2 linked regions of the Dongshaea marina genome follow. The protein of the gene in region 2 interacts with the protein of the main gene of each other region in a pairwise test. Links are inferred from orthologs where the notes say so. Each region holds a gene or a part of one and is shown on either strand. Other genes may lie near its edges. The genes, in order: DB847_RS15790 and DB847_RS01830.

What was found.
Region 1: the proteins of DB847_RS01830 (region 2) and DB847_RS15790 interact in binary tests that used the Escherichia coli proteins (3 or more experiments, as listed by UniProt). The link is inferred for Dongshaea marina from one-to-one orthologs.

Annotation. Positions count from the first base shown.
Region 1 is NZ_CP028897.1:3,367,035-3,370,298, forward strand. Bases 1-2,943 are described here. They hold DB847_RS15790 (RodZ domain-containing protein), read right to left. Parts: upstream 1,961-2,943; coding sequence 1,040-1,960; downstream 1-1,039. Other genes in these bases: ispG (flavodoxin-dependent (E)-4-hydroxy-3-methylbut-2-enyl-diphosphate synthase), read right to left, coding at 1-1,038; pilW (type IV pilus biogenesis/stability protein PilW), read right to left, coding at 1,950-2,732; DB847_RS15800 (bifunctional tRNA (adenosine(37)-C2)-methyltransferase TrmG/ribosomal RNA large subunit methyltransferase RlmN), read right to left, coding at 2,753-2,943. Also shown: more of DB847_RS15800, read right to left, coding at 2,944-3,264.
Region 2 is NZ_CP028897.1:351,256-354,548, reverse strand. The notes cover bases 63-3,034. They hold DB847_RS01830 (rod shape-determining protein), read right to left. Parts: upstream 2,085-3,034; coding sequence 1,041-2,084; downstream 63-1,040. Other genes in these bases: DB847_RS01820 (prepilin-type N-terminal cleavage/methylation domain-containing protein), read right to left, coding at 2,842-3,034; DB847_RS01825 (PilX N-terminal domain-containing pilus assembly protein), read right to left, coding at 2,406-2,852; mreC (rod shape-determining protein MreC), read right to left, coding at 132-998; mreD (rod shape-determining protein MreD), read right to left, coding at 63-135. In the rest of the region: more of mreD, read right to left, coding at 1-62; more of DB847_RS01820, read right to left, coding at 3,035-3,293. UniProt on the Escherichia coli protein: Forms membrane-associated dynamic filaments that are essential for cell shape determination. Acts by regulating cell wall synthesis and cell elongation, and thus cell shape.

The sequences.
Region 1 (3,264 bases), 3.0 Mb from region 2 along the record:
GACCAGGGTATCATTGGCTAATCGTTCGCGGCGCTCGCCATTTTCATACAGTGCACTGCCACCGTTTGCTCCCGCCAGACCTATGTCAGAAGCCAAGGCCTCTCCGGGACCATTGACCACACAGCCGACGATACTGACATCCATGGGAGTGATAATATCCTCCAAACGCTCCTCAAGGGCGTTGACCGTGTTGATCACATCAAACTCCTGACGCGAACAACTTGGGCAGGCGATAAAGTTAATGCCGCGGCTACGAATGCCTAATGACTTGAGGATATCAAAACCAACCTTGATCTCCTCCACCGGGTCCGCGGCCAGGGAGACACGCAGGGTATCACCGATCCCTTCAGCAAGCAGCATTCCCAAACCCACCGCTGATTTCACCGCGCCGGAGCGAAAGCCTCCCGCCTCAGTGATCCCCAGGTGCAGGGGTTGCTCAATCTGGGTTGCCAGTTGACGATAGGCTCCGACCGCCATAAACACATCCGATGCCTTGACGCTGATCTTGAAGTTATCAAAATTAAGCCGGTCTAAAATCTCAACATGGCGCATCGCAGACTCAACGAGGGCCTCGGGAGTTGGCTCGTGATATTTCTGCATCAACTCTTTTTCCAAGGAGCCGCCATTGACCCCGATCCGGATCGGAATATTCTTATCCCGCGCACAATCAACCACGGCACGCACCCGATCTTCTTTGCCAATATTTCCCGGGTTGATCCGCAGGCAATCCACGCCATATTCGGCAACCTTGAGGGCGATCCGGTAGTCAAAGTGGATATCCGCCACCAGAGGGACCTTGACCTGTTGCTTGATCTGACGAAACGCCTCGGCCGCTTCCATAGTGGGTACCGAAACCCGGACAATATCCGCCCCGACCTTCTCCAAAGAGCGGATTTGCGCCACAGTCGCTTCCACATCCACGGTACGGGTATTGGTCATGCTCTGTACCGAAATCGGTGCATCGCCTCCAACAGGAACATCTCCGACCCAGATCTTCTTAGACTGACGGCGCTTAATCGGTGATTGATGATGGGCCATATTACTGCTGCTCCGGAACAATTAGTTTTGCAATACTGTTTTTAAATGCATCGAGACTCACGTGTTTACCCTGATAACTCACGTCTACCAGCTGAGGTGCCCCAAGGATCAGGTGGAATGGCGGCTGTCCTTCCAGCTCCAGGGTATCCCCCTGTTTTTTGATCCCGACCACCAGCTGTTTGCCTGTGCCATCGGTGACCTTCACCCAACAGTCGCCACGAAAGCTTAACACTAATCCTTGCTGCTGGTTTTGTGTCTCTGCGGCAGCTGACTCGGTTGCCGCAGTTGAGGTCTCTGTGGGAGATACATGGGTCGAAGAGGATTCATCTGCCACTGATGGTGTTGAATGAGTGTCCACACTGGCCGGGCTCTGCTCCTGGGATCCCGCAGGGGATACGGCCGGCTCTGAGGCTGGCTGCGCCGGAGTTGTTGCGCTCTGGGTAGCTGTTGCTGGCTGTGGAACAGGCTCCACACTACTTTTTGTCATCGACTCCTGCCACCACCAGGCGATCAGCAAAATGATCAGCACCAGGATGATCAATCGGGTCACCCACTTGAGCCGTGAGTCACTCGCCTCTTTGTGGGTGCGTTTAGAGAAGCTGTGCATCCCGGTTTGAGCCTTCCCGGTTCCCAGCTGCTCATAGGAAGCCAGAACCTGTGCCTCCTCAATTCCAAGCAGCTTACAGTAGGATCTCAGATAGCCACGGATAAAGGTCTCGGCCATATGCGCAGGAAAATGATCCTGCTCAATATCCTGGACCAAAGTGAGCCGCAGGTTCAACCGTGAGGCAACCTGTTCCTGGCTCATCATCTGTTGCTCGCGTGCCTCGCGCAGCAAGCGTCCGGGACTGATCGCGAGTTGCTCGCCAATGTCGGCCTCGGTTTCTTGGATCTGTTCAGGATGTTCGCTCTTAATACTCATTCGCAATGTACTTTTTAGCTTGAATCGATTGAGGATATTTACGCATCAGCTCGGCACCATACTTATGGACTCCCGCCGGATGGTCATCCGCCTCTTCCAGCTTCACCCACAGCCATAAGCTATCGGCAGTGGCTAAGTTGTCTTTACCATAGCGTGCCAGGTAGCCCCGGGCCGAAGCCAGATCCTTTTGCTGCAATGAGATATCGGCCAGTCCCAACAAAATCGTGGGGTTTGATGGCTCATATCCAAGTGCACGTCTGTAATAATCTTTCGCTTGTGGGGTATCTCCCGCACTCTGAGCACAAACGGCAGCATTTTCGTAGGTGCTGGCAACCTTGATGTAGCCAGGCACCGCCACCGCTCGCAAAAACATCTTCTGCGCTTTAGCATAGTGTTTCTCGGAGCAAAGGAAGGTCCCGTAGTTGTTAAGGATATCAGGATTGTTGGGCGCCATGCCAAGGGCTTTTTGATAAGAGGCGTCAGCCTGTGACATCTCTCCGACGCTTTGGTGGAAATAAGCGATGGCGGCATAGATCATCGGATTACGAGGATCATAGCTCAGAGCCTTCTCAAGATTGTATTTCGCCTGAACTGCATCTCCCTGCTGCAGATACTGCAGCCCGAGATCCAGGCGATTCTTGGCCGCATTCTTCGGCTCAAAGGTCTGAACCGTATGAGTCTGCTTATTATCGACATAGGTCGTCTCCTGAACACAGCCCGCCAGCAGAAGCGCTACCATCCCTATGCTCAGGAGTTGTAATCCTCTTTCCATTCCCTAGCCATCAGATTAAATTAGGATTCACAGATTTTGACGGAAATCGCTTCGTTCTGCATCCGTTTTTTGATGACTCGCTTGGTTCTGTCGATTACGTCACCAACCAGCTGTCCACAGGCGGCATCAATATCATCGCCACGGGTCTTGCGCACTATGACGGTGTAGCCATACTCCATCAATACCTTGCTGAAGCGGTCGACCCGGCTGTTACTGGGCTTACCAAAAGGGCTGCCCGGGTAGGGATTAAAGGGAATGAGGTTAATCTTACAGGGGGTGTTCTTCAACAGACGCGCCAACTCGCGGGCATCATCCATATCATCATTGATGTGATCGAGCAATACATATTCGATAGTGACCTTGCCCTGGTTGGCATTGGACTTCTGAACATAGCGGTGAATGCCATCCAGCAGCTCCCGAATGTTGTACTTATCGTTGATCGGCATGATCTCGCTGCGAAGCTTATCATTGGGAGCATGCAGCGAAACCGCCAGCGCAACATCAATCTGATCGCCCAGCTTATCCAGGGCGG
Region 2 (3,293 bases):
CCAGTAGATCATTACCATCACCAGCCAGTCGGGGCGATAGGGGTTGAGTTGAACAGGCAGGGGCAGGATAGCCAGCACCAATGCCAGCAAAAAAGAGAGATAAACTAACAGCAGCCCCTTAATTGAAGAGCTCACTGCTTGCCTCCTGTCTGAGGATGACTTTTCTGTGCATCGGACAACTCCTTTGGCCAAACCAGCAACAGATAGTGCAGGCGACTCAGATCGGCAACCGGCTTGGCTTCCACCCTGGCGAACGCCCTTCCCTCAATATACTGAAATAAGGTCACCCGGGCCACTGGTATTCCCTCGGGAAAACGTCCTCCTAGCCCTGAGCTCACCAAAAGATCGCCCGCCTTGATGTCGGTACTGCGCGGAATGTTATTCAGTACCAGGCTGTCGGGCTCGCCGGTTCCGGATACTATGGCTCGCTCATCGTTACGCTGAACCCTCACCGGGATCGAGTGACTGGGATCGCTGATCAATAGTACCCGACTGGTATTGGTTCCTACATGCAGTACCTGCCCCACGATTCCCTGATCATTGAGTACCGGCTGCCCCTGATAGACACCATCAAGCAGTCCTCGGTTGATCACCACCTGCTGACTGAAGGGATCGGAGACCACCGACATGATCTCTGCCATCTTCTCAGGATAGGGCTTGGGCATAGGTGCCTTTAGTAGCTGGCGAAGTCGTTGGTTTTCATGCTGCAGATCGCTCAGTTGCAATAGCTGCTCCTGAAGCAAAAACTGATTCTTCTTCAGTTGCTGATTCTCTTCCTGCAGCTGCTGGCGACTCTTAAACTGCTTCACCAGGCCATCGAGGAGCAAGCGTGGTGTATTCGCCGCATACTGCAGAGGGCTCACCACAGTACTGAGCCAGGTACGCGCCTCATTGAAATATCCGGAGCGGGAGTCGCCGATAATCAGGACCAACGAAATAATCACAGCCAGCAGCAACCGCCACTGTAGAGAGGGAGCTCGACCAAATATAGGTTTCATGTAACAGGATCTTGAAAGGCCGATCCAGGATCGGCCCAGAGATTAGTCGTAGTGGAAGAGATCGCCACCGTGCATATCGATCATCTCCAACGCCTTGCCGCCGCCACGGGCCACACAGGTGAGAGGATCTTCGGCGACCACCACGGGGATGCCGGTTTCTTCTGCGAGCAGGCGATCGAGATCGCGGATCAGTGCGCCACCACCGGTTAATACCATGCCGCGCTCTGAGATATCGGAAGCAAGCTCAGGCGGAGACTGCTCAAGGGCAACCATCACCGCGCTGACGATACCACTCAGAGGCTCCTGAAGCGCTTCAAGGATCTCATTGCTGTTCAGAGTAAAGCTTCTTGGCACACCCTCTGCCAGGTTGCGCCCACGCACCTCCAGTTCCTTAAGCTCATCACCAGGATAAGCTGAACCAATCTCATGCTTGATCCGCTCAGCGGTGGCTTCTCCGATCAGCGAGCCATAGTTACGGCGTACATAGTTAATGATCGACTCATCAAACTTATCTCCCCCTAAACGAACCGAAGAGGAGTAGACCACACCATTAAGAGAGATGATTGCAACCTCAGTGGTACCACCACCGATATCCACCACCATGGAGCCGGTTGCTTCAGACACCGGCAGCCCGGCACCAATCGCCGCAGCCATCGGCTCATCGATCAGGTAGACTTCACGAGCCCCTGCGCCCAGGGCCGATTCACGGATCGCCCGACGCTCAACCTGGGTCGAGCCACAGGGAACACAAACCAAAACCCTGGGGCTTGGTCGGAAAAAGTTGTTCTCATGGACCTGTTTGATGAAGTATTGCAGCATCTTCTCAGTCACATAAAAATCTGCAATCACCCCATCTTTGAGAGGACGAATCGCCGAAATATTGCCCGGGGTACGTCCCAGCATCTGCTTTGCGGCATGACCCACGGCGGCAACACTCTTAGATGTACCCATTTTCTCCTGACGGATAGCAACCACTGAAGGTTCATTGAGTACGATACCCTGATCCTTGACATAAATAAGGGTGTTAGCTGTTCCAAGATCGATCGAAAGATCATTGGAAAACAAGCCTCTTAGCTTTTTAAACATAGTCTTGGGGAATCCTGAATTGAGAAACCAGCGATCGTTCGGCTAACTTTACCAACGCAGCCCAGTTTCAGCAAGCTCACCCGACTCCGAGGGAGCCAGTTCCGAGCCATTATGACAAGAGATCACGACAATAAGTTCACGTTCGTGGCCGTTATCTGAAAATATATTCTCTTCCAAGACTCATATTTAGCCGGACCTTTACAAGAGATTGTTTAAAAAACAGTCGCACCAGGGGGCTTATACTCAATATGCTTCTACAAAAGTCGCTTCCGGATCACAATTTTGCTTAGCCATGAATTGTCGTGAACTCATAAAACCCGACTACCTGCGAAGTTCTACCTCCAGCTCCCGGGTAACCAGAGGGTTATCGTCTGAGTCCTGAAAGCCTCTGCCGCATTCAGCCTTTGAAGTAAGTTGCATATAATTGGGGGTTCCGGTTTTTGGATACAGCGCTTCGCAGCTTAACTCCACGCTGCAACTACCCAGGCCCGGGCCCTCTCCGGACAAGTTCAGGTTAAAGCCATCGATTTTATCCACTCCACTCTCACAGCCGCTGTTATTGCGAAGCAGCTGGTACAAGCCATACTGAATCCCACTCTCTGCTGCCAACAGGGCCCGCTGATTGGTGACCTGATAGATGCTCGACTGTGAGGAGAGCCCCTGGAGTTTAACCAACACCGCCGCCAGCAGTGAAAACACCACAATGATCACTATGGCGATCATCAGCATGCTGCCGCGCTGTCCGTGGATTGTGCTATTAGGGGCCATAGTTCATAAATACCAGTTGATTAAGGACCAGGGTCTTATTATCGGGCAGATCCAGCACCAGGCGAATTGATACCGTCTGAGCCAAGGCATCAAATGCAAAGGCACTCTGCGAAAAGTTAAGCTGATTACCTGTCAGTCGCTCTACAATACCTGCTCCGACCGGAACTGTGCTGTAAGTACTCCAGTTCAGGCCTTCATAGAGCATCAGATTACTTCCGGTGAAACAGTAAGCCTCGGAAGAGGCTCCAAGAATAAAGTAGCGCCGACCATCCGAGTCCCCTGAAAACTTGCGTGTCCCTTCCAGGGTGATAGTCGCCAACCCAGTTTCAGGATTGTTTTCATCATAACTATCAATAATCCCTACAGCACCACTACCTGTTTGAAGCGTTGAGTCACTCTGATAGATATCAACTGCAGCAGTTGCACCAATCACCACCCTTA